Regions from separate parts of the Ruegeria sp. CK1 genome, predicted to be linked through region 3. Evidence: riboswitches for the same ligand, from Rfam matches in the RefSeq annotation. Region 3 holds a riboswitch; each other region holds the start of a gene.
What was found. Region 3 has a riboswitch for cobalamin ahead of ACR0L3_RS19705 (hypothetical protein). Riboswitches for the same ligand answer to the same signal wherever they lie in the genome.

Region 1: another riboswitch for cobalamin. It lies ahead of ACR0L3_RS09460 (aromatic ring-hydroxylating oxygenase subunit alpha); the one in region 3 lies ahead of ACR0L3_RS19705 (hypothetical protein).
Region 2: another riboswitch for cobalamin. It lies ahead of ACR0L3_RS09070 (DUF1636 family protein); the one in region 3 lies ahead of ACR0L3_RS19705 (hypothetical protein).

The regions. Positions count from the first base shown of each region.
Region 1 covers NZ_JBQFPX010000003.1:15,263-25,522, reverse strand. Annotated here, with positions in the region: gene ACR0L3_RS09480 (alginate lyase family protein) at 1-406, opposite strand, end outside; gene ACR0L3_RS09475 (glycosyltransferase) at 897-1,880, opposite strand; gene ACR0L3_RS09470 (ABC transporter ATP-binding protein) at 2,440-4,254, shown strand; gene ACR0L3_RS09465 (glycosyltransferase family 2 protein) at 4,366-5,244, shown strand; cobalamin riboswitch at 5,390-5,593, shown strand; gene ACR0L3_RS09460 (aromatic ring-hydroxylating oxygenase subunit alpha) at 5,706-6,929, shown strand; gene ACR0L3_RS09455 (FAD-binding oxidoreductase) at 6,935-8,014, shown strand; gene ACR0L3_RS09450 (DEAD/DEAH box helicase) at 8,088-9,998, opposite strand.
Region 2 covers NZ_JBQFPX010000002.1:502,750-513,009, forward strand. Annotated here, with positions in the region: gene ACR0L3_RS09060 (NAD(P)-dependent oxidoreductase) at 107-1,063, opposite strand; gene ACR0L3_RS09065 (LysR substrate-binding domain-containing protein) at 1,166-2,050, shown strand; cobalamin riboswitch at 2,122-2,330, shown strand; gene ACR0L3_RS09070 (DUF1636 family protein) at 2,423-2,797, shown strand; gene cobW (cobalamin biosynthesis protein CobW) at 2,802-3,857, shown strand; gene cobN (cobaltochelatase subunit CobN) at 3,861-7,154, shown strand; gene ACR0L3_RS09085 (cobalamin biosynthesis protein CobG) at 7,151-8,278, shown strand; gene ACR0L3_RS09090 (precorrin-8X methylmutase) at 8,278-8,907, shown strand; gene ACR0L3_RS09095 (precorrin-2 C(20)-methyltransferase) at 8,904-9,632, shown strand; gene cobJ (precorrin-3B C(17)-methyltransferase) at 9,629-10,260, shown strand, end outside.
Region 3 covers NZ_JBQFPX010000013.1:48,635-58,894, forward strand. Annotated here, with positions in the region: gene ACR0L3_RS19690 (5'-nucleotidase C-terminal domain-containing protein) at 1-1,071, shown strand, start outside; RNA gene ffs (signal recognition particle sRNA small type) at 1,111-1,209, shown strand; gene ACR0L3_RS19700 (alpha/beta hydrolase family protein) at 1,247-2,104, opposite strand; cobalamin riboswitch at 2,238-2,458, shown strand; gene ACR0L3_RS19705 (hypothetical protein) at 2,542-2,949, shown strand; gene ACR0L3_RS19710 (protein-tyrosine phosphatase family protein) at 2,946-3,440, opposite strand; gene ACR0L3_RS19715 (DNA polymerase III subunit gamma/tau) at 3,572-5,332, shown strand; gene ACR0L3_RS19720 (YbaB/EbfC family nucleoid-associated protein) at 5,498-5,842, shown strand; gene recR (recombination mediator RecR) at 5,907-6,500, shown strand; gene ACR0L3_RS19730 (lactoylglutathione lyase family protein) at 6,570-7,067, opposite strand; gene ACR0L3_RS19735 (hypothetical protein) at 7,266-7,754, shown strand; gene ACR0L3_RS19740 (ribonuclease T2 family protein) at 7,751-8,380, opposite strand; gene ACR0L3_RS19745 (DUF1013 domain-containing protein) at 8,511-9,272, shown strand; gene ACR0L3_RS19750 (hypothetical protein) at 9,325-9,717, shown strand; gene ACR0L3_RS19755 (permease) at 9,756-10,260, opposite strand, start outside.

The sequences.
Region 1 (10,260 bases), on a different contig from region 3:
TAGTGCAATCCTCGAAATCAGGTTCGTTTTCTAGAATGAACCTTACATTCGCTAGAGATTGTCCGGCGTTGTGGCGGGGGACTAGATCATTTCCGATAATTCGGCAAAGGGCAAACGTATCGGGCAAAGAGGTTGCCCGCTTCTCCTCCTGTTCATCCTGCGCGGCAGGCTCGACAGATTTAATTGACCCAGCAATCTGACCCATGCGCATTTTTTTCTTTTGCAAGAGTGCCTGATTTCGCTTTCGTTTTCGGTACACGTAATAGACTGGCAGCAAAACAGGCGACAAAATGATCAACACAGGCGACAGAAGAACAAGTATGCGATTGCGCCGCCGCTTGCGTAGATCACGTTCTTCCGGGGTCCGGACTGGCTTCACTGCCTCACTGTGCCTGTTGATGATCATTGTTCAAACTTATTCCTGAATCTCACAGCGTTTCGCAATATTGTCGATAAACTTGCGCTTCAAATTCTGGGTTTCATATTCACGAATACTCATCAAGTGCAACTTTTGGTAGCAGAAAAATTTGTCGGTTTTTCGCCGTCGCTCGTGCGAGATCAAAATTGCTTATGCCGCGCGCCGATATATGCGTTTTTGTCAGGCAGACGATTTTCAGGTGCGGGGCTGCCTTAATGGTTTGACTCCTAAATCAAACTGATTCCGCGTCGGAACGGCGGAAAGCAAGACTATTTGGCGGCTGACTTAAAAATGCCGTGATCAAGTCTATGATTTCGAAAACAATAATTTCAAAGTGATGGTTTGCTGTACCGGCGTGAAAAAGCACATTTCGGGAACGGTAGGTAGAATACCGTGGGGTTATCCTAGTGCAGTTCTGACGTACGCAGGCTATTTCCGTTAGTGCACGTGATACAGTTTTATCGCGGTTCAGAAAGTTTCATTGGCCGCTGATTTTTTTGTAGAGCGTGGATTTGTAGCCGAGTGGGATACCTAGAACACCGACGAGCCATCCCATTGTGCGCGCGATTTCAATGAGCCTCTTTTCGGGCTGGAACGGCATTAAAATGAACAACCCAGCCAATAAAATAACTCGAAGCGGCGCAGTGGCGATGTGTACTGCTGCTTTGACTGGCCGCTGTTCCAACTTTCTACGCATATGGGTGTTGGCTTGGTCCCTACCGCGCGCTACCTGATACCAAAAGGACAGCCGATCTGGTGGTATGCGCTCGTAAACAAACGCGTTTTGCACCCAACCAGAAGGTAATCCTGCGGCGACGGTGTCATAATAGAATTTGGCATCGGTGCCACCTGTCATCCGCATGCGTTCATCAAACCAAATGTTGTGGTCTGTGAACAGCCGAGTTTCGCCTAACCAATTGTTGGTTACAACCGTGACGCCGCCAGTATTTTCTAGTGTAGCCCGTTTGGCGGCCGCCCTTTCCTTCGTCAGGTATCGATTACTGATGTTGCTCAGCATTAATTGCTGTAGTTTTGTTTCATTTCCCGAGGGTTCCGCGGCACGCAGAGGTGCGCCCAGAAGAACGGCTGAGCTGCTTCTGTATCCGGTCACCAGCCGTTCAAGCCAATCCTGAGCGACTGTTTCGTCGTCATCAATAAAGCACAACAGGTCTGATCCGGACTCGATCGCAACGTGTGCAGCTCGATTGCGACCGAATGGTATTCCTGGTTCCTTCTCAAGCGCATACAAAAGGAGTGCGCCATTTGGCAATACATCCCCGTAGGATCGAACGACGGCTTCACTGTGTGGTGCCGTATCGTTTTCAACGATAAGACACTGAACGGAACAGTTTTCTGGAAGACCCATCTCTCCCCAACTTACCAGCAAGCTTGCCAACATTTCTGGTCGCTGCCTTGTCAGGGCCGCAACAGTAATCTTCAAATGAGACGAACGACGATCCATGAGGGCTGGCTAAACCTTTCGTATAGCATTGAACGAACCGGTTTTCTGATTGTTTTCCTAAGATACCGGTCTCTGCATGAGTTTCTAGGCTTAATAGGCGCTTTCAGAAATCGACGCCATCTAGGACTTGAACCCGCCCTTCTGAACTCGGTTTAGGGAAACCAGTAAAGAGGACTTTGTGTTTTGAACTTTAGGCATCAGTTTGCGGTCGCGGAGAGGACGGAGGTCATTTCAATCTGGCGGATGGGTCACGCTATCGGTGCGCTGAGTTACTACATCAAAGGCGGCCGCTATCTTAATCTGTTCATCCTGTCGTTTTGCCCATTCCGGCCAACTGATCGTTTCGCTGGAAAAACTCGCTCGGGCGTTGACACATTACATCACCATCCCAAGATTGCGTGAAAGAACCGAGGATCAACGGCAAAAGCTCAATACTGTGAAGGCGAACTTCACAGCACTTAATTCTGGCAACAGACTATACGAATGAAATTCGGGTATAGTCTGAACAGGACTACAAGAAATTAAACCGGGTTGCATCGCAGCCTGAATTCTATCAGGTATGACGCCACTTCGGACGGGTTGGAATTTTGCTTTGCAAAACACAAAACTGAAAATCGCAGAAACGCTGAACAATTCGGTCTTATGGCGTCTTCTCAGGGAAAATCTGAGATCTCAGATGACCCTATACATCATTGCCATCATTGCAATGGTCTTGGTCGCAGCTACGACCGCCGCCGTCGCCTTTATTATGCGAGATGTCGTAGATTCTTTGTTCGAAGCGGATAACGCGTCTCAGGTTCTGGGTGTTTCCATTGCGGTGTTCGTGATCTTTCTGATCAAAGGGGTCGCGACCTACGTTCAGGTTGTCTCTTTAACACGCGCAGGCAACCGAATTGTTTCGCGCCAGCAGATCAAGCTCTACGACAAACTGCTTCGTCAGGGTGTATCTTTCTTTAACCTCACAGAAAGCTCCAACCTGCTATTAAAGGTCACGCAATCTGCCCAGGCTGCACGCCAGGTTATTGAGGTTGTTGTGACGACAGCCGTTCGCGACACATTGAGTTTGATTGGGTTGCTGGCGGTCATGTTCTACCAGCAACCGCTGTTATCGCTTTTTACATTGGTCATTGGTCCTCTTGCGATATGGGGCGTCAGGACGCTGTTGAGAAAAGTTCGAGAGATTGCCGATATGGAAATGCAGTCCCTTGGGGCGATCATGCAAGTGATCCAGGAAACATCTGGGGGTATCCGGGTCATCAAGTCGTTCGGGCTGGAAGAACGAATGGCCAAACGGATGAACGAGTCCGTCAAAAGTGTCGAGAAACGCCGAAATAAACTTGCACGCCTGCAAGCAGCCACCAGCCCTCTGATGGATATTCTAGCGGGATTTGCCATTGCATCGGTCATTGGTTTGAGTGCCGCCAACATTTTTGGGTCGGGGAGATCGACGCCGGGTGAATTGATGTCGTTTGTGACCGCGTTGATGATGGCGTATGAACCAGCCAAAAGACTGACACGCGTTCGCGTCAAACTTGAGATTGGATTGCGTCGCGTACGTATGTTGTTCAATATTATTGATCAGCCCGAAACTTTGGCCGAAGGAGACGACCCGCAAGTGTTGCCTGATGGTCCAAAGGAAGTGAAGTTTGAAAATGTAACTTTCAGCTATCGCAGCAGTGAGCCGATAATCAGAGACCTCTCTCTTACTTTTGATGCTGGAAAAACAACGGCGTTGGTTGGGTTGTCGGGGGGCGGCAAGTCAACCATTCTGAATCTTGCACTTCGGCTATACGACCCGCAGAGCGGTCAAGTTACGATTGACGGCCAAGACGTCAAGCATGCCTCGTTTAAAAGTTTGCGCGCAAACATGTCGTTTGTCGGCCAAGAAACCTTTTTGTTTTCAGCATCTATTGCGGACAACATCCGGCTTGGAAGGGAAGGGGCCTCGCGCCAGGATGTAATCGAAGCAGCAAAAGCTGCCAATGCTTACGATTTCATAATGAATTTGGAAGACGGTTTTGACACATATGTAGGTGAAAATGGGGCGTTCCTGTCCGGTGGGCAAAAGCAGCGCCTGGCCATTGCCCGAGCCTTGTTGCGAGATAGCCCTATTTTGTTACTGGACGAGCCGACTAGTGCCTTGGACTCTAAATCTGAAAAACTTGTGCAAGAAGCCTTGCAAAGGCTGACCGCAAACCGGACGACCATTATTGTAGCGCACCGCCTATCCACAATCCTTCACGCTGACCAAATCGTGGTGATTGAGGCTGGGCAAATTGTAGAAAAAGGAAGCGCCAGAGAGTTGCTGAAAAATGACGGTGCTTTCCGCGCGTTGTACGACCATCAGTATTCCAATGCTGTTGAGTCTGGCTAAACACATTCCAGTCAAGAAAATACGCTGCTGGGTCTAGCTCAATATGCGGCGAGAACGCTATCTTCCTTAATACAACAATAGGCAATCCGCTGTGGGTTCTTGATTGCAGAAATGAATATTGACGCTTCGATCATCATTCCGACGTATAATAGCTGGGACAAACTGCAGTCCTGTCTAGATTGCCTTGCGGGTCAGACTCTTGGTCCAGAGAAATTTGAAATCATTGTTGTGAACAATGCTTCTTCTGACTGTATTCCCAAAGATTTCCGGCTTCCTTCAAATGCGCGGGTTATCACAGAGGGCAAGCCAGGCTCTTATGCCGCGCGTAACAAGGGAATAGCTGCTGCGAAAGCCGATTTGTTGTTCTTCACGGACTCAGATTGTCTGCCCGTCCCGGGATACATTGAAAGCGGTCTGCGTATCGCACATCAACACCCAGACATTGGCCGCTTTGGGGGCGACGTTCAACTTATTCCAAATGGCTCCGAATGGAGTTCTGTGGAGCTGTACGATTACCACCTTGGACTTGCGCAGCAAAAATGGGTTGAGAGAGGCCGCGCGGTCACTGCCAACCTTATAGTGCGCCGATACATGTTTGACCGTATCGGTCTATTTAATGGCGATGTGTTGTCGGGCGGTGATATGGAATGGAACGACCGGGCGACTGCGGCTGGGGAACCGATTGTGTTTGCCGCCGATGCGATAGTTCAACACCCTGCCCGCAGTAGCTTGAAGGAATTTGCGACAAAAGTGCGCCGTATTGAGGGGGCAAGAATTCGCCGAAATGCCCGACGCGGGATATTAAACTATGTACCGCCAATTCAGAAGTTGATCCCTTCCTTTCGAACTTTCGCAAGTTTGCGAAAAAAGCCCGAACTCAACTTCCAGCAAGCTCTAGGTATTTGGCGCATACAATACTTGCTGCGGCTAGTTATGATCTCGGAAACAGTTCGGCTACTTTGGTTTCGGCAGTCAGATATCAGGAAATAGCAAAAGACGTCAGCAAATTCATGGTGCCTTTGCTATTGGCCCCGTGGGTTTGGCGCGTCATTTATCGCAGGCTTAGGTCCAAACTCACTATGTCTGTTTTGGATTTGAAATTGTCGCAACCTTCTCAGCGCATTTGGGTTTCGGAAATATCCTGACCACGTGAGGTGCTGCTGTTTGATTCTCAGACAGTGGAGAATTGGGAAGCCGGTGAAATTCCGGCACTGCCCCCGCAACGGTAACGAAGGTCAGATTCGGCAATCAACCACTGGGACGAGGATCCCGGGAAGGTGCTGAACTCAGGCGCAAGCCCCTTCGAAGTCCGGAAACCAGCCTCATGGATACGTCAAACCGCGGGTGGCGGTGGGGGCATGTGTTTCGGAGGCGGTCCTCGCGCGCCTGCGGACGGCTCCTGCTTGTCATCTGCCCAAGCAACGCCGCGGGGCGCGGCAGGAGAGCTAGAAGTGAGCAATATCCAAACCCTTTTGGCCCGCAGAACGCCGGGCTACGCACTGGAACAAGCCTTTTATACCGATTCAGAGGTTTTTCAGGCCGATCTTGAAACCATTCATTATCGCGATTGGCTGTTTGCGATTCCGGCGTGTGAATTGGTCAAGTCCGGTGATTATGTGACGCATACTATAGGTGCCTATCGCGTGATTATTGTACGTGGTGCAGACAACCAAATCCGTGCGTTTCACAATACTTGTCGTCATCGCGGCTCGATTATCTGCAAGGCCGCCAAGGGCCATGCACCTAAGCTTGTGTGCCCGTATCATCAGTGGACCTATGAGTTGGACGGTTCTCTGCTGTGGGCACGCGACATGGGTCCGGATTTTGAACCAAAACAACATGGGTTGAAGCCGGTTCACTGCCGGGAACTGGCAGGACTTGTCTATATTTGTCTGGCGGACACTGCCCCGGATTTTGATACTTTCGCTGACACTGCCCGGCCCTATCTTGAACCGCACGACCTGGTGAATGCCAAAGTGGCCTTTGAAAGCTCGATCATCGAGAACGGCAACTGGAAGCTGGTCTGGGAAAACAATCGCGAATGTTATCACTGTGGCGGCAATCATCCGGCGCTGTGCCGCACGTTCCCGGACGATCCCGCTGTAACCGGTATAGAGGGCGGTGAAACCCCACCTCGCATGCAAGCCCATTTTGATCGGTGCGAGGCCGCGGGATTACCTTCGCAGTTCTATTTGCATGGTGATGGGCAATACCGTTTTGCCCGGATGCCTCTGAACGAGGGTGCTGAAAGCTACACGATGGACGGCAAGTCCGCCGTGCGTCGTTGGTTGGGTCGATCGCCGTTTGCTGATGCCGGGTCGTTGTTGAAGTTTCACTATCCGACCACGTGGAACCACTTTCTTGCAGATCATTCGATCATGTTCCGTGTCACCCCAATCAGCCCAACAGAAACCGAAGTTACGACGAAATGGTTGGTTCACAAGGATGCCGTCGAGGGCGTCGACTACGATCTTAAACGACTGACCGAAGTCTGGATGGCAACCAATGACGAAGATCGTCAGGTCGTTGAAGACAATCAGCAAGGCATTAACAGTCCGGCATATGAGCCTGGTCCCTATTCGACCACGCAGGAATCGGGTGTGCTGCAGTTTGTCGACTGGTACTGCAGCAAACTGGCTAATCATTTGGCACCCGACGCGATGGCAGCGGAGTGATCACAATGAAAGATGTCAGCGTGCCAGCAACTGTCTGGCAAGACAGTGAAACACTGGAATGTGTCTCGGTGGTTCCCGAGATGCCAAATACTGCAAGCTTTTCGTTTCGCGCGCCTTCAGGGGCGCAATTTGCGTATCAACCTGGGCAATTTCTAACCTTGGAAATCCCTGCTCCGGGCCAGCCGGGCGGAATGGTGCATCGCACGTACACCATTTCGTCGTCTCCGTCGCGGCCACGGTCGATCACGATCACCGCCAAGGCGCAATCCGACAGTATCGGCACGCGCTGGATGTTGGACAATTTGCAACCCGGCATGCGGGTGAAAGCGATTGGCCCAGCTGGACTTTTCACAAATGCTGAAAGCAATGCAGGAAAATACCTTTTCATCTCGGCCGGGTCGGGCATCACACCGTTGATGTCGATGACCACCTGCATGTGGGACGAAGGGCGCGATCTGGACATTGTGTTCATCAACTGTGCCAAGCGGCCCTCGGAAATCATATTCCGTCAGCGATTGGAACAGATGGCCAGCCGGACGCATGGCTTGGACTTAAAGTTCGTAGTTGAAGAGGCCGACTCATTCCGCCCCTGGACCGGATTTCAGGGCCAGTTCAACCAATTGATGCTGGGCCTAATGGCGCCCGACTATCTCGACCGTGAGGTCTATTGCTGCGGGCCGGAACCCTTCATGCAGGCGGTGCGTGATGCGCTTTCTGGTCTGGGCTTTGACATGGCCAATTATCATCAGGAAAGTTTTGGCGCGCCTGTGGAAACGGAAGCGGATCAGCCGAAACTGGACGATGTCATTCCAGATGATGACAGTAACGCAGAGATATTATTCGCAACCTCGGGCGTGACCGCTAAGGTTGCTGAGACCGACACGGTTCTGGCTGCTGCGCGCTCGGTCGGGCTGAACATTCCTTCGGGTTGTACTTTTGGCGTCTGCGGAACCTGTAAAGTGAAGAAAAACCGTGGCGAGGTTCACATGGTTCACAATGGCGGGATATCTGAAGACGACATAGAGGCGGGGTATATCCTTGCCTGCTGTTCGAACCCGATTGGAAAGGTTGAAGTCGACATCTGACAAAAAGGGAAGCCACAGACGCGGGCTTCCCTTTCTTCTTTCTCTAGCGGACAGAGGCCGCGCATACATTAACTTACTTCTTGCGCATCGGTACGCTGTTGCCCCCGGTGTTCGATGCAGCCGCCCGAGCACGATTTTTCTTGCTGTTTGGTTTTCCCTTGGGCGGCGGTGGGCCTTTCGGGCGCTTGGGTTTGAAATCTCGATTTTCTTTCTTTGTCCTACCGGCGTCTCTGGTTTTGTTACGGTTGGGCTTGGCGCTTGCTTCGACCTTTTCAGGTTTTGCGTTCGCTTTCTTTTTGCGCGGTTTGGCAGGTTGAGGTTCGGCGAGGCGAGGAGGGTTGCCTTCCGAATTTGCAGGGCGTCTTTTCGTTTGTGTGCCGCGCTTGGGGGTGGGCTTTATAGATTTAGACGAATCCGGTGCCGTGTTCAGCCGTACGACCTCTTTTGTGCCCTCGATCTTCATATCTGGTCCGATAGCATCCAAAAAGCCGGGAACACTGCTTTCGCGAATTTCAATGTAGGTCACATCCTCTGCGATGCGGATTGCTCCGACATCGGCCTTGGTGATATTTCCGGCTTTGCAAACCATTGGCAGCAGATAACGCGGGGAAGCGTTGTGTTTACGTCCCTCCGATAGCGAGAACCACACACTCGGTCCGAAAGCTGCCTGTGCCTTTGGCGAATTGGCAGTTACTTCGCTGAGTTCTTCAGGTGCGGAATGTTGGCGTTTGTATTGACGGACATACGCAGCTGCGAGTTGCTCTGGTGTAAATTTTGACACAAGTTCTTCCACCGAAGCCTGCTCGCTGTCGGCAATGTTTGCCTCCCAATCCTCCGAGCCGAACATCCGCGTTAAATCTTGTGTGTTAACCTCTTCAGCCGACGGTGCTGCGCCCCATTGAGCTGTGAGTTTGGCGAATTTCAGAAGCCGTTCGGCTTTTTTCAACGATGCAGGAGCGACGATCAGAGTGCTGACGCCCTTACGACCGGCACGCCCGGTCCGACCCGAACGATGCAGAAGGGTTTCATGGCTGTTGGGCAACTCGGCATGAACCACAAGATCCAAGTTTGGCAGGTCAATCCCGCGTGCCGCGACATCTGTTGCAACACAGACCCGGGCCCGTCCATCACGCATCGCCTGCAGGGCATTTGATCGCTCCCCCTGGGTCAGTTCTCCGGAAAGAGCAACAACCGAGAACCCACGGTTCGACAATCGGGCGGTCAGGCGCCCCACCATGGCGCGCGTATTGCAAAACACAATGGCGTTTGGGGCCTCGTAGAACCGCAAAACGTTGATGATCGCATTTTCCCCGTCACGTGGGGCGACCTTTAAAGCGCGATACTCGATATCGGCATGTTGGGTTCGTTCACTGACTGTGCTCACACGCTCAGCACCTCTTTGATATCGGGTTGCGAGGTTCGCGATCGCGCGGGGGACAGTGGCTGAAAACAGTAGGGTTTGCCGGTCTGTTGGCGTTTCTTCAAGGATAAATTCCAGATCTTCGCGGAATCCCAGGTCGAGCATTTCGTCGGCCTCGTCCAGCACTACAGCTCGTACTTCTGTCAGATCGATTGAGCCGCGCATGATATGATCGCGCAGTCGCCCCGGTGTTGCCACAACGATATGCGCGCCGCGGGCGAGCGCCCTGCGTTCATCACGCATGTCCATACCGCCAACGCAGGATGTTATGAAAGCGCCAGCGTCTGAGTAAAGCCAGCCAAGCTCTCGTTTGACCTGCATCGCAAGCTCTCTTGTAGGGGCGATGACCAGCGCCAAGGGCGCAGCGCTGGTATCAAAGACATCTGAACCACCCAGAATGGTAGATGCGATGGCCAATCCAAAGCCGATGGTTTTACCCGATCCGGTCTGGGCCGAGACAAGCAGATCCCGCCCTTCAAGCTCTGGTGCCGACACAGCCTCTTGGACTGGAGTCAGTGTGGTATACCCTTTTCGTGAAAGGGCATTTGCAATGGATTGTTTCATGGTTCGGCCCTTTTGGGTGCTGCGGCCACCCTCAGAGCGTCCAACAGACGGATCAACGTCGAAGCGCTGTCCATACTGAGAGAAATACCAGATGTATAGGGTCCAAAAGAGCAAGGTGTGCAATGACCATGCGACTTCGGCGAACGACGGCCTATAGGGTTAAGCCGCATAGATATCGTCAGCGGTCACGCGATTCCTTCAATCAACGCTCGCATGGGCAATGCCCCCGTTTTTTTTGTGAGAGTTTTCGGCGGCTGGTTCA
Region 2 (10,260 bases), on a different contig from region 3:
GACATGATCTTGCGCAATGATTGCTATCATTTGGATTGCAAATCCGTGTACACCGGTTCGATTCCGGTACTCGCCTCCAAATCCCTTTAAGACCCAATGATTTATGTTATTCACTACTGCGCCCCTGCGGAATGACTTCATATCCAGGCTCCTCAGGCTCGTCATCCATCATCTCTGGCGGGAAACCTGGCGCGGTGATGTCCATCCCGGTCGCCTCTTCCAAGCGTTTGATAATGTTGGGTGACAACTCACGATCACCGTACCGGGCGATGCCATCGTCAAAGATTTTGATCATCACAGGATTGATTTCCAGCGGGACTCCGGCGCGGTCAGCCACCTCCTGAAAAAGACCAATGTCTTTTTTCACCAGGTCCATCGTAAAGGAAATATCACGCGACCCGTTTAAGATAACCTGACTTTCAGTCTCGTGCACAAATGAGGTGCCCGAGGATATCTTAATCGCTTCATATGTGGTGTTTAGATCCATACCGGCGGCCTTGGCCGTTACCAACGCCTCGGCGCACGTGATCAGGTTTGCCGTCGCCAGATAGTTCGTGAGCACCTTCAAGACCGAAGCCGACCCCAGTTCCCCAGTGTGCAGAACGCGGCGCCCCATCGTGGTAAGGAACGGCAGGATTCGCTCGAACGTTTCGCGGTCACATCCGGCAAAGATTGAGATATTGCCGGTCGCCGCCCTGTGGCACCCGCCAGATACAGGACAATCAACGGCAGCCCCTCCGCGTTCAATCACCAGCGCACCGAGGCGTTTGGCCTCAGCCTCGTCCGTCGTGGACATCTCCATCCAGATTTTGCCCGGCGCAACTTCGGGCAGCATTTGTTGCATAACCGCGTCTGAAGCAGCAGGTGATGGAAGACATGTGATCACCGCGTCACAATCTCTCATCATCTGAGCTGGGTTTTCCGCCGCTGTGGCACCTTTGGCGACGAACTCAGCAACCAGGTCGGGGTTTAAGTCATGAACTGTCAGATCTATTCCGTTGCGCAGAAGTGAGCCTGACAATTTGCCGCCGACGTTTCCCAATCCGATAAAACCGACTTTCATCTTTTCCTCCTGACGGTCGCATTCATGTTGAGTATCCGCGTTGTCTAGTGTGAAATAAAATGAATAATATGGTTCGTTATGGTCAAAATAATTTGGTGATTAATGGACCGTCTTCCCAACCCCGCATGGCTCCGCAGCTTTGAATCTGCTGCACGGCATCTGAACTTTACAACGGCGGCGCGGGAAATTGGCCTGACGCAAACAGCAGTTTCTTTGCATATACGCTCGCTTGAAGCCGAACTGGGACAAAAACTGTTCACCCGGAACGCCCGACGTTTGGAGTTGACCGAGTTGGGGCAGTCCTATTCGTTAACGGTTCGGCGTGCGCTAAGTGACATTGCGCTTTCGACAAACAGCCTGTTTGGCCCCGCGTCACGTCAAACCCTGACAATCCGCGCGGCGATTTCTACTGCAACTTACTGGTTGGCCGCAGAACTGCCGGACTTTACCCAAAAACACCCGGATATACCGGTGCGTTTGGTCTCACACATCTGGAATGACAACGTAGCGCCCAGCGACGTAGACGTGGAAATCCGGCTTGGCTACGGCGACTGGCCAGAAGTGCGCTCTGAGAAGCTGACCGAGGAAAAGCTGGTTCCAGTGCACCGAGTTGGACGCAGTACTTCGACTCTGAGCAACCTGCAGAAAGGGCCTTTGATTCATATACTTGGATACGAAGATAATTGGGCGCAGTATTTTGAGGCCAACAACTTCACGCCACCAGATCAACCGCCCCAGCATTCGGTGGATACGACGGTCGCCGCGCTACAGCTTGTCATGGCCGGAGCAGGCTACGCGACGATACTGGAACGTTTTGCGCGAAATGCAATCAGGCAAGGTGCACCGATTGATATAGCAGGCCCAGCGATTCCATTTGCCCAGTCGCATTATTTGATCAGCGCACAAGGGACTGCCCAGCCGACAGCAGCGGCGGGACTGTTTTGCGCATGGCTGCGGGATCGGCTGACCATGGATGCCGCAGTTTGACACAAGCGGGTCGCTTTCTGACCTGAGCGAATTCAACCCGCGCCTCGCGCTTGACAACCCCCCTGCCCGTGCCGCATGTCCATTTCGTTGGTGTCCACTTAAGGTGGATGAAAAGGGAATGCGTCAACGGGTTTTCCGCCAAACGCAGCCGCCCCCGCGACCGTGACCGGAGAGGGTGCCCAATGCCACTGGCCGATTAGGCCGGGAAGGCGGGACATCTGCCAGGGCTAACGCCCCGACATCCGCAAGCCGGGAGACCTGCCAGCGCCCGAAGTTGAAACCGGACGGGGTGTTCCGGTGTCGGGTCCATGTGCAGACGTGGCCCGCATGAAACCCCGTCCCCCGAAAAGAGGATTTGGGGGGATGAGAGACATGACCGAGACCGCACCCGTCGAGTTGCTGGTCTGCACCACTTGCCGCCGTGGCTTGCCAATCGAAAATGACGAACAACGGCCCGGCACGTTGTTACACAAAGCGCTGGAAGATGCAGGGTTGCCGGATGGTATCCAGCTTAAACCTGTCGAGTGCCTGTCAAACTGCGATCAGGGCTGTTCCATCGTACTGCGCGGCGGCCCCGAACGCTGGACTTTCGTTTATGAGAACCTGAACGAGGTTGATCATGTCGAGGTCATCGTCGACGGCGCGACCAAATATTTGGCCACCGAAGATGGGCTGGTGAAGTGGCGCGAACGCCCTGAACATTTCCGCAAAAACTGCGCCTCGCGCATCCCCCCGATTGGAGCCTGAGATCATGTCGAACCTTGAAAAACTCCCCGTCACTGTGATCACCGGCTTTTTGGGCTCGGGCAAGACAACGCTGGTCAAGCACCTGATGCAGAACCCGCAGGGCAAGCGTTTGGCCGTTGTCGTCAACGAATTTGGCGACGTAGGTGTGGATGGCGATATCCTGAAATCCTGTGCCATCCCGGATTGTCCGGCGGAAAACATCATGGAGCTGGCAAATGGCTGCATCTGCTGCACCGTCGCCGATGATTTCATCCCGACAATCGAGGCGCTGATGGCGCTTGAGCCGCGTCCGGATCATATCCTGATCGAAACTTCGGGCCTCGCCCTGCCCAAGCCCCTGCTGAAAGCATTCGACTGGCCGGATATCCGGTCCAAGATCACCGTGGATGGTGTGATCGCTCTGGCCGATGCCGAGGCTGTGGCCGCCGGTCGCTTCGCTCCGAATGTCGAAGCCGTGGATGCCCAGCGACTAGCCGATGACTCGATCGACCACGAGACGCCCTTGTCCGAAGTGTTCGAGGATCAGATCTCCTGCGCCGACATCATCCTGCTGACCAAGCCCGATCTGGCTGGTCCGGAAGGGGTTGCAAAGGCCAAAGAGATCATTGCAGCCGAGGCCCCGCGCCCCCTGCCCGTCGTCGAAGTCGCCGAAGGTGCCGTGGACGTACGCGTTGTTCTGGGTCTGGAAGCAGCAGCCGAAGATGACATGGACGCCCGCCCGTCGCATCACGACGGGCACCATGATCACGAGCATGACGATTTCGAAAGCATCATCGTCGAGCTGCCGGAACAGACCGATCCGGCCCTACTGGTCGCCAATATCGAACGTCTGGCCAACGAATTGAACATCCTGCGCGTCAAAGGTTATGCCGCCGTTCAGGGCAAGCCGATGCGTCTGTTGGTGCAGGCCGTAGGCGCGCGCGTGCGTCACCAGTACGACCGTCCGTGGGAACCCGGCGAAGAACGCCGTTCGCGTCTGGTTGTTATCGCCGAGCATGACGATATCAAAGAGGCCGCGATCCGCGATATCCTCGTCGGTGTCGCCGAGGCCGCCGAGTAAACCATGCACGTCGTCTTCCGCGAAAGCCACGGGTTAGAGGAAACCGAGACGCCGACCGATCTGGGCCAGAGCCCGGCGGATTTGGTGGTGCTGTCCTTTTCGGACAGCGACCTCGGCGCTTTCGCGGCAGGCTGGCATCGCGGCGGTGGGCCCGAAGGGCGCATGCCCTCAATGCGGCTGGCAAACCTGACGGCACTCAAGCACCCACTGTCCGTCGATACTTATGTCGAGCAAACGCTGGAAGGCGCCAAGGGCATTCTAATCCGTCTCATCGGTGGGGTGCCATATTGGACTTACGGGCTTCAACAGGTTCTGGCATTGGCCCAAGCCAAAGGCATCGCGCTGGCTGTTTTGCCTGCGGATGGGCGCGAAGACACCCGACTTGACGAGTATTCTACTCTGCCCATTTCTTCCCTACGCCGCCTTGCGCATCTGTGTGACACCGGCGGAGAAGTCGCAGCGCAAGCGGCACTGGCGCAGATGGCGCTCGCCGCAGGGTTATATGCCGGTCCGGTGATGGGGGCCAAAACGATCCCTGAATGTGGCGCGTGGTGCCCGGATCGTGGTGTGATCCCGGTCGACAAGGCTTTTACTGGGGACACAAACCGCGTCCTTGTGACTTTCTACCGTGCATACCTGACCTCAGCAGACACAGCTCCGGTTGCCGCGCTTATACAACGTTTTCGCGCACGTGGATTCGACGCAGTGGGTTTGTTTGCCCCGTCTCTTAAGGCACCAGCAGCCGCCGAATGGCTGCGCGAACATGTCGTGGCGCTGGCCCCATCAGCAATAATCAACGCCACTTCGTTTTCAGGCAAAGGCGCATCGGGTACGTCACCTTTGGACGCTGCCAATGTGCCGGTTTTTCAAGTCGCCCTTGCCACTTCGCGCCGCAAGGCGTGGGCCGACGCGGAACGTGGCCTCTCGCCTGCCGACCTGGCGATGCATGTGGTTTTGCCCGAAGTGGATGGGCGCATATCAGCGGGCATTGCTTCATTCAAGGAACCCGGCAAACGCGACCCGCATCTGGAATATTCCCGCTTCGCCCACCGGGCAGAACCCGAACGGATTGAGGCGATCATTGACCGCGTGACCGGCTGGCTGAACCTGCACGACAAACCCAAAGCGGATCAAATCCCAGCGCTCGTGCTGTCGACCTATCCGGGCAAAGATTGGCAGATGGCCCATGCCGTTGGTCTGGATGCTCTGGCCTCGACCGAGGCGATGCTCTCTGATCTGCAAGGCGAAGGTTACGACACCGCACCCGCAGAGCCGATTGCAGATACTCTTTTGGACGCCCGGGTTTCGTGGTCACTCCAAGACTATCTAACCGCGCTAAAAGGACTGCCCGAACAGTTGCGTTTGGACTTGCAAACAGTTTGGGGCCGGCCAGAGGATGACCCAGCTTTCGCAGATGGAGCCTTCCACTTTAATGCCCTCATGCGTGGAAAGGCTTTGATTGCCTTGCAACCCGAACGCGGCACACCAGAGTTACGCGATGACGACTACCACGACTTATCCCGCACTCCGCGCCACAGCTACATCGCGTTTTATCTCTGGCTGCGTGAAGGCTTAGGCGCAGATGCGCTGATCCATATCGGAGCGCACGGTACTCTGGAGTGGTTACCCGGAAAATCCGTTGCCCTGTCCGCCGATTGCTGGCCCGAAGCACTTATCCGAGACCTTCCAGTAATCTATCCCTTCATCGTAAACGACCCAGGTGAAGCGGCTCAGGCCAAGCGCCGGATCGGGGCTGTGACGCTGGGGCATATTCCACCCCCTTTGAAAGAAAGCGGTACGCCGGATCGCATGGTGCGGTTGGAAACGCTGTTGGATGAGTTCTCAAACGCCGACGGGCTGGACCCCAAGCGAAGGGATCGCTTGCAAATCGATATTCGGGATGAGGCGCAGGCCATAGGACTCGAAGGCGACCTTGGTCTTGATCAGGCCACCTGCACTGCCGAGGCAATCACCCGCATTGATCGCTTCGTTTGTGACATCAAGGAAAGTCAATTCGGAGACGGGCTGCACATTTTTGGTCGTGTGCCGGAAGTCACGAGCAATTTCGATCCTGCGCCGTCTGCAAACGCCGAAAGGTCGGCGCTGTTGGACGCGCTGGCGGGCAAACGGATTGAGGCTGGACCTTCGGGCTCTCCCTACCGCGGTCGGTCGGATGTTTTGCCGACGGGGCGGAACCTATATACCACCGACCCGCGCTCGGTTCCGACCCGCGCCGCTTATACGCAAGGTGTCAAGCTGGCCGAAGAACTGGTGCGGCGTCATCTGCAAGAAGAAGGCGATTATCCCAAAGGGCTGATCGTGGACTTGTGGGGGTCCGCCACCATGCGCACTGCCGGTGAAGAATTCGCCATGGCACTGCACCTGTTGGGGGTCAAACCTGTTTGGGACAATGGATCAGAGCGGGTTTCGGGCATCGAGGTTTTGCCAATTACTGACCTCAGCCGCCCGCGACTAGATGTTACCCTGCGCGTGTCAGGCCTGTTCCGAGATGTTTTCCCGACGCTTTCGGCGCTGTTTGGTCAGGCCATCCGTGCCTTATCAGACCGTGATGAGGCAGCGGACTGGAATCCCTACGCAGGACAAGACCCCGCCGCGCGGGTCTTTGGTCCCGCTCCCGGCAGCTATGGCCTGAACATGACACATCTGTCCGAAACATATACTGATGAGGCGCGTGCACAGGCCGGGGAAGCATGGCTACAAGCCAGTTCATTTGCGTTGGAAGGCGAGCATATCGCGCAAGATGTCGACGGAATCACCGAGCGCGTCGCCAATGCGGACAGTTTTGTTCACCTACAGGACTTGACCGAGACCGATCTGCTGCTGGCCAACGACTACGCCACACATGAAGCCGGGTTTGCCGCTGCGAAAAAGCTTACCGGCGGCAACGCGCAGCTTTATCATTTGGACAACACCAACCCTGAAAATCCGCGCGCCCGCACCCTGCCCGAAGAAATCAGCCGCGTCGTGCATGCCCGCGCCGCCAATCCCGGCTGGATCGCGGGAATGCAGCGGCACGGTTTCCGTGGCGCCGCCGAGATCGCGGCGACGTTGGATCACATGGCGTCATTTGCCCATCTGTCGGGTACGGTTGCGCCGCATTTATTCGACCTCTATCACGATGCGACCCTAGGCGACGCCGAGGTGGATGCCTTCTTGCAAGAGGCGAACCCACAGGCGCATCAGGCCATGCAGGACAGGTTTCGCGCGTTGCTGGAAGCCGGGTTGTGGAACACACGCAGAAACTCGATCCTTGCCGATTTGGAGGGCTTGGGATGAGCGCCCCATTCGTTCAGGGTTGGTGTCCGGGTGCTCATCGACCCATGATGTCAGGAGACGGCTTAGTTGTGCGCGTTCGCCCCAGACTGGCCCGGCTGAATGCTTCTCAGGTGATGGGGCTGTGTGAATTAGCCGAGCGCTTCGGCAATGGCACTATTGATCTGACCAACCGTGCCAATTTGCAGCTGCGTGGCGTAAAAGAAGCAGACCATCATTCACTGCTTTCTGAGCTTGCGGAGCTAGACCTATTGGATGCCGAGCCCGGCATTGAGGTGCGGCGCAACATCCTTGTCACACCGCTTTACCAAACGGGCGACCTAACAGCGCGTTTGACGCAAGCGTTGATCAATCGGCTGTCGGAACTCCCGACCCTGCCTGCAAAATTCGGATTTGCCATCGACACCGGCCCTGCCCGTCTTTTAGCAGAGGATTCTGCAGACATACGGCTGGAAACCGGCGCGGATGGCCTGATACTGCGGGCCGATGGGTGCGAAAACGGTCGGCGAGTGACCGAAGCAGATGCTATTGACCGACTAATCGAATTGTCAGATTGGTTCGCTGAGCATCAGACACCCGAAAACCGCCGTATGGCCCGCGTTGTAAGCACGCAAGGTCTGCCGAAGCAGTGGCAAGACAGCCAACCTGGGGATTTAGGTGCCCCACTGACTCCTGGTCTTTGCGACTTGGGAGCTTTCTATGGCGCGGTTTTCGGACAACTACCTGCCCGTCGCCTATTTGGTTTGATGGAAGACACTGGTGCATCCGCCCTGCGTGTCACGCCTTGGAGGCTGTTTCTGTTGGAAGGCGGAGCGTCGATACCTGCAGCAGCCTTTGTTACTGCGGCCGCCGATCCCCTGATGACCACTGACGCCTGCCCCGGCGCGCCATATTGCCCTCAGGCACATGTGGAAACCCGTGAAATAGCACGCGTGTTGGCACCACGGGTTTCTGGCAACCTGCATGTCTCGGGCTGCGCCAAAGGCTGTGCGCGAATGGGGGCTGCGGACGTTACTCTGGTCGGTCGCGAAGGGCGATTTGACCTTGTCAAAAATGGTCGCGCAGGGGATGAACCCTGCCAGCGCGGCCTGACACTCGAAACACTCAAGACCATGGACCTGACCTGATGCCCTATGAATACGAAACCGATGGCGCCGCGATCTACAAGGAGAGCTTTGCCACGATCCGGTCCGAGGCCGATCTGGCTCGGTTCGACGCCGACGAGGAACAGGTCGCTGTACGTATGATTCATGCCGCCGGGATGGTCGGATTGGAAGAATTCGTGCATTTCTCGCCGGGCTTCGTGACAGCGGCCCGGACCGCGCTGGAAGGCGGTGCCCCGATCCTGTGCGATGCACGCATGGTCAGCGAGGGCGTCACTCGTTTTCGTCTGCCAGCCGATAACGAGGTGATTTGCACCCTGCATGACGAGCGCGTGCGCCCCTTGGCCGCCGAGATGCGCAATACCCGGTCGGCCGCCGCGTTGGAGCTGTGGCGTCCGCATCTGGAGGGTGCGCTGGTTGCAATCGGCAATGCCCCGACAGCCCTGTTCCACCTTCTGAATATGTTGGAAGACCCCGACTGCCCACGCCCTGCTGCAATCATTGGCTGTCCAGTGGGTTTCGTCGGCGCAGTCGAATCCAAGGACGCACTGTGGGAGGCACAGCCTGTACCCTCGTGCATCGTCAAGGGCCGGCTGGGCGGCAGTGCCATCACTGTCGCCGCCATCAACGCAATCGCGAGCCGCGCGGAATGAGTACTGGCAAAATATACGGCGTGGGCCTTGGACCCGGCGACCCCGACCTGATGAGCGTTCGGGCAGACCATCTGCTGCGTAATGCGCGCCATGTTGCGTTTTTTCGCAAACCAGGTCGCGACGGTCAGGCGCGCAAGATCGTAAACGGGATGATCCCTGAAGGTGCGGTTGAATTCCCGATGGAATACCCGGTTACCACTGAAATCCCGCTGGATGATCCGCGGTATAACGAGATGCTGTCAGCCTTTTACAAAGATTGCGCAGCACACCTAAAGGCTCTGTCCGACCAGGGTGAGGACGTGGTTGTTCTGTGCGAGGGGGACCCATTTTTCTACGGATCTTTCATGCATCTTTATAGCCGCTTAAGAGACGAAGCTAATGTAGAAGTTGTCCCTGCAATTACCGGCATGTCTGGCGCGTGGACCGCGACAGGCAACCCGATCACATGGGGCGACGACGTGCTGACCGTGCTGGTCGGTACCCTGCCCGAAGACGTTTTGGCGCGCCGCATGGCTGAGACCGACGCTTTGGTCGTGATGAAGATCGGGCGCAATATCGACAAGGTGAAACGAGCGCTTAAGACGGCGGGGCTCTATGACCGTGCGTGGATCGTGGAATTCGCGCAGATGCCCAACCAAACGGTGACAAAACTGTCCGAGGCTTCTGAAAAAACGACCCCGTATTTTTCGATCATCATCGTTCATGGTCAAGGTCGGCGGCCATGAGCGGCTGGGTTAAAATCGCGGGCCTTGGGCCGGGTAACGAAGACCTTGTGACGCCCGAAGTGACCGCCGCGCTGGCCGAGGCCACGGATGTGGTCGGCTATATTCCCTATGTCGCGCGAATTGCGGAACGCCCCGGTCTAACACTGCACGCCAGTGACAACCGAGTAGAGATCGACCGATCCCAACACGCGTTGCAGATGGCGGCTGAAGGTAAGCGTGTGGTTGTTGTATCCTCGGGCGATCCGGGCGTGTTTGCCATGGCGGCAGCAGTGTTCGAAGCGCTGGAAAACGGCCCCGCCGAATGGCGCGACACTCCCATCGACGTGCTGCCAGGGATCACGGCGATGCTGGCCGCGTCGGCACGTGCGGGGGCTCCGCTGGGGCATGATTTTTGCACAATTAACCTAAGCGATAACATGAAACCATGGTCCCTGATCGAAAAGCGCCTGCGTTTGGCCGCGCAGGCGGATTTCGCGATGGCGTTTTACAACCCTCGATCAAAATCCCGCCCCGAAGGCTTTGTGAAAACGCTGGAAATCCTGCGCGGAGAATGCGAGCCCGAGCGTCTGATCCTCTTCGCGCGCGCCGTCTCACGCCCAGACGAGGCGATCCGGGTTTCGACACTGGC
Region 3 (10,260 bases):
GGGAAACCCGTCGTGATGCCAGGCGCGGCCGGATCGCATCTAGGGGTAATTGACCTAGTTTTGCACCGCGGGAACAACGGGGGATCGAGCGTTCAGGACCACAAAAGCGAATTGCGATCGGTCTGCCCTGCAATGCCGAACAAAACGCCGTCACCAATCGCCGAAGATCGTGGTCTAAAGCGACTTTTTTCTACGGCGCACACGGAAACGCGCCAACGCACCGCGCAACCGGTTGGCTACAGTGATCACTCTTTCCACAGCTATTTCAGCTTTTGCGTCACTGACCCGGGTCTTGTTTTGATTGCAGCCGCCCAAGTGGCGGCCCTACGTCCCTATTTACAGGAAGCAAGCCTCGCGGAACTGCCTTTGCTGTCAGCAGTCGCACCGTCAAAGTTCGGAGGCCGCGCTGGTCCGAAACATTACACTGATGTTCCTTCTGGTCAGTTGTGCCTGCGTCACGTCAACGACCTTTATGTATTCCCTAACGAATTACGGGCGGTCGCAGTAACTACTGAACAGATCATCGATTGGCTGGAAATGTCCGCCGGGGTTTACAATCAGATTTTGCCCGGACAACAGTCGGAACTGGTCGCGTCTGACCGAGCGGGGCATAACTTTGACGTCTTGATAGGACTTACTTATCAGATCGACCTGTCGCAACCTCACCGTTTTGATGCCAATGGACGTCTGACCGACCCGGCACACCGACGCGTTCAGAATATCAGATTCGACGGCCGTCCCCTGACCCTCGATCAGCGCTTTGTGGTTTCCACCAACAATTACCGCGCTAATGGCGGCGGTCACTTTCCGTTTGTCGAACAGGCGGAACCCATCGCTCTGCCCGTGTTACCGATTCAACATATTTTGCAGGATTACTTGTCCCGAGACCTTCGACCAGACCCATTGGAGCAAGTACCTCGCTCTTTTCATCTGACATCGCAACCCGGCGCTAAGGCGTTGCTGCGTACTGGACCCAAAGCCCAGTCAAAACTGGAAGAATTGGCAGAACACAACCCGCATGTAATCGGCAACGATGAAGACGGCTTTCTGATGATCCGCTTGTCGTTCTGACGGGTTGTCTTTCCGTCGGTCATTGCCTATATCGGCCATTGAGAGGTTGGCGCGGGCGAGCGCCTCGCCAACCTGGTCAGGTCCGGAAGGAAGCAGCCACAACGAGCCCCGCTTGGGTCGATGTCCAACCTCTCACTTATTTCCCGAAATGATATGCGCCAACGTGCGACCTTATTCAGTCGATCAACCGTTGCCAGACGGCTGCGCTGCGGCGGGCAAACGCACCGATGTGCCCAATCTCGGACAGACCAAACTCAGAAGGTGATAGAAGGTGGCGTCGCGCTTTAGGCCCATACAGGTCAGCCAGCCTCCAAACCACTTTCGGCGGCACAACGCTGTCGTCCGCGAAAGCGAAAAGATCGACCGGTGTCCCCGACTGCGCCCACCGTGCTTCGGGCAGCGTAACGCCGATTTCGGGAAAATAGTTGCGCGGCGTAATGCACCAGCTGCGCCATTGCCAATAGACGCTGGCGGGTAAATCCGCCCCAAACCCCAAAGCCTTACCCGGCAAATAGCCCAATGCCTTTGCGGCCAGAGGCGCGTGACCGTACCAAAAAAACAAAGCCGCTGCTCGGTATGGCCAAGGGTGCTCTAACACCGTCGCTGGGCCCGAACAAACACAAATCATCCGGTCAATCTGCTCAATATCAGGCTGGATCGGCCCGAGCATACCTCCGACTGAATGGCCTATGCTCCACTGCTGGGCGTTGGGAAAGCGTCGCCTCATTTCCGTTCGGGCCGCGGGCATGTCGATCAGGGCCCAATCCGCCATTGTGGCCCGCGACGCCCTCAAAGATCCGCTCAGAGAATGGCCCACATCTCGATAATCGTAGGTCAGGCAGGCCATGCGATGCTCGGCAGCCAGCCAGCGGGCGAAATGCTGATAGTATTCTCGCGGCACACCAGTCGCGCCGTGGATCACCACGGCGGTCCCAACATCGACCACCGGCATATACAATCGGGCCGACAACTGCGTCGTACCGGAAGGAAAGAGAAAATCCTCGGTTAATACGGCCTGCGCAGAATCCAGCATCTTGCCCTCGATCTGAACTGTTTAGTTCACCTATCAATCCGCATGGTTTGCCGCCGCAAGTCAATCCTGTTTCAAGTTGACCGCACGTCCACTTCCCGCTCGAATTGGCTGCTTGACTCAGACCTGTTGAACCCGCTAGCGATTACGTGATGGTTCTCGACCCCGATCCTAGGGGCGGGATGAAAAGGGAACACGGTGCGGTTCTGCCCGGAAAACCGGAACGGACCAAGGCCGCGACTGCCCCCGCAACTGTAAGCGGTGAGCAATGCCGAAACACCACTGGCCGCAAGGCTGGGAAGGTCGGCAAAGCGACGACCCGCAAGTCAGGAGACCTGCCATCGAACTAAAACCGAAACTCGGGCGGGGTGTCCGGGCAGGTTGTCAGCACGCTGTGACGCCTGTTCCACGTCCCCCGACCAATGCGCGGAGGGCGCAATATGATCTGGAAGACAAAGACACACCAATTCACAGCAACTGTGTGTCAGAAGACCGGCAAGACTTGCCCGGCTCTGGCCCAAATGGCCCGTGCAGTCGTACAGGCCGTAGAGACCGCTGTTCCTGCAACCACTCCAGAATTCGAATTCGACGGCAGCAGTGAGTTGGGCTATTGCGCGCAGGGTTGCACCGCACGGTTCCGGGCGCAAAAGGATCAAATTCGGGTCTTTTGCGGCACCAACGACGATACTTCGATAGAAACGCTCGACGATTATGCGGACATGCTTTTCGGCCTCGACTTAGTTATGCGCCCCGCTGGTACTTTGGCCAACCCACCCTGCGCCATGCTTGAGGTTTCAACACTCGCACCACGGCAAGCAAAGGACGTCGATCGGCGGGTGGCTCTCTAGCTGGGTTGCTGAGGGCGCGCGGCCCAGTCTAACTGACCGGTGGTTTCTACAGCACAGGGCCGCACCGCACGAAGGCGTTGTAGCGCTGCGGTGGGATGTTCGCCGTGTTCGACCATGAGGCGAAGGACGATCATCCCCGACCGGCCGCAGCCACCACGACAATGCGCCAGCACCCGGCCACCGCGAGCCAGAATGTCCGCTGCTGTTGCGCTGACCTCGGTCCAAGCCGCGTTAATCGCAGGGGACGGAGCGCTGAAATCTTCAATCGGCAAATGCACCCACTCGATCCCTTCAGTACGAAGGTCGCTCCCAAGATTACTTGCACCAACTTGCAACATCTCAAGATCGGTGGTCAGCGAAATTACCAAATCCGGCTGCCATTTGCGAAGTGCATCCATATCGCCATCATATTTTCCACTGCCGCCTGGCAATGGCGACAACGCGACAATGCCATTCCCGACCTGTACAGAATTTATTGCGAACTGACTCAAAATTGGGCCTCCTCCGCAGGTATTAAAACCGGCATTTTGACTTGCAAACCAAAATTCGCCCTCGGCGGCTGTGGACGTGGGGCGCAGGGGTCTCTACGCTGCATTCTTGAACCGAATCCGACAGAGCAGACATGAACGACACGCCCAGCCCCGCCTATCAGGTTCTTGCCCGCAAATACCGCCCTGAAACCTTTGCCGACCTCGTCGGTCAGGATGCTATGGTGCGCACGCTGAAAAACGCGTTCGAGGCGGACCGTATCGCGCAGGCTTTTATAATGACGGGCATCCGCGGCACGGGCAAAACAACCACTGCTAGGATCATTGCCAAGGGGATGAACTGCATTGGCCTTGACGGCAAGGGCGGTCCAACCACTGAACCTTGTGGTCAGTGCGAGCATTGCGTCGCGATCATGGAAGGCCGCCATGTCGACGTGATGGAAATGGACGCCGCCAGTCGGACCGGCGTCAATGATATCCGCGAGATCATCGACAGCGTTCGCTATCGCGCTGCAAGCGCGCGCTACAAGATCTATATCATCGATGAAGTTCACATGCTCTCGACCAGCGCCTTCAACGCGCTGCTCAAAACGCTCGAGGAACCGCCAGAGCATGTGAAGTTCATCTTTGCGACGACAGAAATCCGCAAAGTGCCTGTGACTGTGCTTTCCCGCTGCCAGCGGTTCGATCTGAGGCGGATCGAGCCCGAAGACATGATCGGCCTGCTTAATAAGATCGCTGCGGCCGAAAATGCTCAGATCGCGGATGACGCGCTAGCATTGATCACCCGTGCAGCGGAAGGATCGGCTCGGGATGCGACCTCGCTGTTGGACCAAGCAATCTCACACGGGGCTGGGGAAACCAGCGCGGATCAGGTGCGCGCGATGCTGGGCCTTGCGGATCGCGGTCGAGTTCTGGACCTGATGGACATGATCCTGCGCGGAGACGCAGCGGGTGCGTTGACCGAGTTGGGTGGGCAATATGCCGAAGGTGCCGACCCATTGGCTGTCTTGCGCGATCTCGCTGAGATCACCCACTGGGTTTCAGTTGTCAAAATCACGCCCGACGCGGCAGAAGACCCAACTGTTTCACCGGACGAACGCGCACGTGGCCAGCAGATGGCCGAGGCGCTACCGATGCGCGTTCTGACACGGATGTGGCAGATGCTGTTGAAAGCGCTTGAAGAAGTGTCCGCTGCGCCAAACGCCATGATGGCCGCCGAGATGGCAGTGATACGCCTGACCCATGTGGCCGACCTGCCCACCCCGGAAGAGCTTATCAAGCGTCTGCAGGACACGCCGCCTCCGCCCCCGAATGGCGGACCAGGTGGCGGAGTACCCGCACCCTCACAGACCACGGTGCAAGCACAGGCACCAATGGCATCATCCTACGCGGCGCCCGCAGGTGGTGCTGCGGGTGCACCCAGTGCCGCTTTGGCGCAGGACCCGCAAACCGCGTTGGCGCGCTATCCAACTTTCGATCACGTGGTCGAACTGATCCGGGTTAACCGCGATGGTGTCCTGCTTGACGAAGTCAAACGCTCATTCCGGTTGGTGGCCTACCAACCCGGACGTATCGAATTTCAACCAACCGAGCGCGCTTCGCCGCAGCTTGCCCAACGTCTGGGTTCGGTCTTGCAGCGCTGGACGGGCAATCGTTGGGCGGTGACAGTTGTCAACGCTGGCGGCGGTGAGACGATTTATGAAAAGGAAAACGCGGTTGAGGAGGCATTGAAGGCCGAAGCCCGCACTCATCCGCTGGTGCAGGCCGTTTTGGCTCAATTCCCAAAGGCGCGGATCAAACACATAGAAACACCGGAACAACGCGCCGCAAAAGTTGAAACCGAAGCCTTGCCCGAGGTTGAGGATGAATGGGACCCGTTCGAAGAAGAGTAACGTTGGTCCATGCGCAAAAAAGAACACTTCCACGCTTGTCACGAACCATCCACGAATACCGAAACGCCCTAGTGCCTTTGGCGACAGGCTGGAACATCTCTGCCCCTTGTACCGCAGAGATAGCCCCCGTATTTAAAAAACAAACCGCATGACAGGAGAAGAGCAATGCTCAAAGGACTAGGTGGCCTGGGCGACATGGCCAAGATGATGAAATCCGCGCAGGATTTGCAGACCAAGATGACCGACATGCAGGAAGAGTTGAACACCATCATGGTGGTCGGCGAATCCGGTGCGGGTTTGGTTAAGGCCACGGCCACTGCAAAGGGTGAGCTTAAGGGGCTGGACATTGATCCGTCGATCTTCAATGGCGATGACAAAGAAGTGGTCGAGGATCTGATCCTGGCCGCTATCAAAGATGCCCAGACCAAAGCCGCTGAACGCTCTCAGGCCGAGATGGCAAAACTCACTGAAAGCATGGGCCTACCCGCAGACATCAAGCTGCCGTTCTGATAGACACTCCTGACGATCCCAAGGCCGGGCCCAATTGCCCGGCCCTTTTGCAGGAGCATATGCGGTGAGTTCGAACAGCGACATCGACAATCTGATCGACTTGATGGCCAAGCTACCGGGCCTTGGTCCGCGCTCGGCCCGCCGCGCGGTGCTGCACCTGATCCGTAAACGCGCCCTGCTGCTTACGCCCTTGTCCGATGCAATGCAGCAAGTGGCCGTAACAGCCCGCGAATGCCTGAATTGCGGCAATGTCGGCACCACCGATATCTGTGACATCTGCAACAGCGAGGACCGCGCGACCGGAGAGCTGTGCGTGGTCGAGGATGTCGCCGACCTTTGGGCAATGGAGCGCGCGGGCGTGTTCAAAGGCCGTTATCACGTTCTGGGCGGCACCTTATCCGCGCTGGACGGCGTCGGCCCGGACGAGTTGCGCATTCCCCGCCTGAAGGATCGTGTCGTGGCCGAAGGGGTCACCGAGATCATCCTCGCCCTGAACGCCACGGTCGATGGCCAAACCACTGCTCATTATATCGCGGACCAGTTAGAGGGTCAGGTGCGCCTGACATCACTGGCGCAGGGCGTTCCGATTGGCGGAGAGCTGGATTACCTGGATGACGGGACGATTACGGCTGCGCTCAGGGCGCGGAAAGAGCTCTGAACCCCATAATCGGAAGACGCGCAGACAGTTTTACTTTTTCCGAATGCTCAAAAGGACCTAACCCGTTTGTCAGGTGTAGGCACCCGACGAATAGGTCAATTCATAAGAATGGCTATAAATCTCGAAGACAATGCCAAAGGGGTCTTCGACGTAGACCATACGGTAGGGTTTTTCTCCGGGATAGTAGTATCGGATTGGCATCCGTTGTTTGCCACCCGCTGCCACGATTTTTTCTACCAGGCCTTCGACATCTGGGTCCTGGACGCAAAAATGGAACGTACCATTCTGGCGAAAGTCGATATTGTTTTCCGGTACATAATTTCCGTGAAACTCAAATAGTTCGAACCCAATGCGATCAGCGGTCGCGAGATGCGCAATACGCAGTTTTTTCCATTCCGCGCCAAACACATCAGTGCACATGACACCGATATCCGTATCATCCTCTACTACGTCCGTTGGCGACATAATCACGTAAAACCCAAGGACTTCGGAATAGAACTTTACAGCCTCGTCAACGTTTGGGACGGACAATCCGATGTGAGAGAATGTTCTTGGATGTTGCGGCATGGCTCGCTCTTTGTTCTATGAGGCGAAATACTATTGTGCCACAGACGAGTTTCAAGCAACTGCCCGGCGAAGCATAGCCGCGTTCTGCCATACACAAAGGTCGTGAATCGCGGCGGCGTCAGCCGAGAATAGCCTTTGCCTCCTCTACGCGACGTGTACTATGACTGTGGCCTTATCCATTTGATGTTGGAAACAGTTATGAAACGCCTTTTTGCCCTTACGCTTGCTGCCTTTACAGCCACTGCCGCATTTTCGCAGGAACTCATCGACAAGGGCTTTGTCGACGGCTGGAACATCATGATGGACCCTGCGCTTGGCAACGGGTGCCTGATCCAGACGGTGTACCAGGACCTCTCGGTGGTGCGCATTGGCTATGACGCGCTGGACGACCGCGGGTATTTCGCTGTCTACAACAAGGCGTGGGGCGACATTAAACAGGGCGAAAGCTATCCGATCCGGTTCGAGTTGGACGGCAAAAGTTTTAATGCCACGGCCATTGGGTTCAATCAGCGCGACGTACCGGGGGCTACAGTGTTCTTCACCGACCGGAGTTTCGTTAACGCCATTGCGCAGAACAAGACTTTGACCGTTTACAACCCGGCGGGGGACGTGGTGATGGCAATCGACCTCAATGGCACAGCGAAAGCGTTGGAATACGCCCGTGAATGCCAGAACCGGAAACTCTAACGAATCGGATCGAAAAGCGCGTCCTTGGCCGTGCAATCCCGGATCACATCACGTCCACATGGAACCGGCTTAAGATCGCGAGACAGGCATAGACGAACCTCTTCGATGTAACCCTGCTTACAAGTGACGGTGATCATGTCCCGTTCCAGCGCGGGATTGGCTTTCAGAAACGCCTCTTCAACGACCGAGGCGGGCAGTTTGACCGTCGCATCCAGCTTGCGGAACACTTGCGGGTGCTCAACCTGCGCGTAGGCCTGCCGAGACAACGCGAAGTAGTCCGACGGGGACAGGCCCGTGCAAGTTCCGTGCTTTTTCCATTGGTGCCACGCCAATCCGGGTGAACCTTGAATATCCGCCATATCACGTGTCATCGCGCGCGACGGCGGCGCCTCGGGTGTGCGGCAGAACGCAGGCCAGCCTTGATCGTATTGCGGCCAGAGCCCGTGCAGAATCCAGCCGTGATCATGCCGCGCGTCGCATTGGTCAGATCCACGAGCATCACCTTCGCGCGCGCACCAGTTCGGGGACCAGCTGAGTGACAGGACATAGTAGTCGAACTCGCCCGCCTTTTCTCCTTCGGCCAGCGCCGTTACAGCACTAAACACCCACAAAACAACCCAGCGCATTCGCCTCTTCCCTTCTTGCCTTAGCGCGACTATATAGGCCCCAAGTTCCCCGACAACGGAAACCTGCCCCAAGACCACGGGGCCGCCGAATTCCGGCGACGGGACAGATGTATTTATAGGAGACGGGCTGATGGCAAAACCGCTTATGGCCAAGGCAACAGCCGTATGGCTGGTGGACAACACCACGATCAGCTTCAAGCAGATCGCGGATTTCGTGGGCATGCACGAGCTTGAGGTGCAGGGTATCGCCGATGGTGATGTGGCCGCTGGTGTCAAAGGGTTTGACCCAATCGCCAACAATCAGCTGACCCAGGACGAGATCGACACAGCGCAGAACAACCCGCTGCACAAGCTGAAGCTAAAATTCAACCCCGCCGCCTCGGGCGAGGAAAAACGCCGTGGTCCACGCTACACTCCGCTGTCAAAACGACAGGACCGTCCGAATTCGATCCTGTGGCTGGTCAAGTTCCACCCGGAACTCAGCGACGGCCAGATCGCCAAGCTGGTGGGCACCACCAAGCCAACCATCCAGTCAATCCGCGAGCGTACGCACTGGAACATAACCAACATGCAGCCGATCGACCCGGTCGCTCTGGGCTTGTGCAAGCAGTCTGAATTAGATGCCATCGTTCAGAAGGCCGCTGCCAAGAAGGCTGCTGAAGGCGGCGTCATGAGCGATGACGAACGTCGCAAGCTGGTCTCGACAGAGCAGTCGCTGGAGATGGATGCCGCGCCGAAAATCCCGACCGCCATTGAAGGGCTGGAAACTTTCTCGCTGTCTGATGAACCGGAAGCAGAGAAGGAAGAAGAACCGATCATCGACGCTGATAGCTTCTTCAACTTGCCCAAAGGCGGGGCCGAAGATGAAGAAGAAGACGATCTGCGCCCTTAAAGCTCAGTTAGCCCCGGCCTGAACGGACCGGGGCTTTTTTCACAGGGACTCCATGCTGAACATTCTGTCCAAGATCTTTGGTCCGCATCGTGCCGTATCGATCTATGCGTTTCTGAAAACCTGGGGATTGCTCGCTGTGGCCGTCGTCGGCACTATCACGATTGCAACAGGACTGCTGCTGCTCAACGATGATGGTAAACATGAACATGACTCGTACCTGACCGTATCGGTTCTATCGGCAACTCCGGTGAACGGTGATCTGAAGTACGGCGTTATTGCCTCAGTTCAGTTGCCCGATGGCTCAGCCACCTCCATCAACGAACCCAAAGAGCATATCGCCCGAACGGTCGGCACCACGGCTTGCGTTGAAAAACGGGTCTACGTCGAAAGTGGAGAAGAACGATACCGCTTTAAAATGCCGGACCTGTGTGAGGCTAACCAATAAACAAAAGCGCCCAGTGGAAACGCTGGGCGCTTTTTCATTTAGATCACCTGAAAGATGACTCCGGCGATAATGGCACCGGTGATCCCCAACCCCAGATAGATCGCAAAAACCCGTGGTTTGACCAACGACCAGACTGCCGCCATTGCCGGGATCGAGCTAACGGCTCCTGCGATCATGAACGACATCGCCGCGCCCGCGCTCATCCCTTGTTCAGTCAGCCCCGCCAGCAACGGCGGCGCGACATACGAGTTCAGATAGGCAGGCATTCCAACCAGCGCTGCGATCACAATGGGCACAATGCCTTCACCACCGACCACACGCGCAATCAGATCGGCCGGGACGTAGCTGACCAGCAATGCCTCAAGCACATAGGCCAGCGCCAGCCATTTCAACAGGAATAGCCCGTTCTGGACAAACTCGGACTTAAACCGCTGACGGCGCTCCGGCTCTTGCCAAAACCGCCAGACCGGTTTGTCGTCCTGTTTCGGACCACAGCCACAGCACCCGGCTGGTTTGTACTCACGCAGAGGGTCAGCAAAAGCA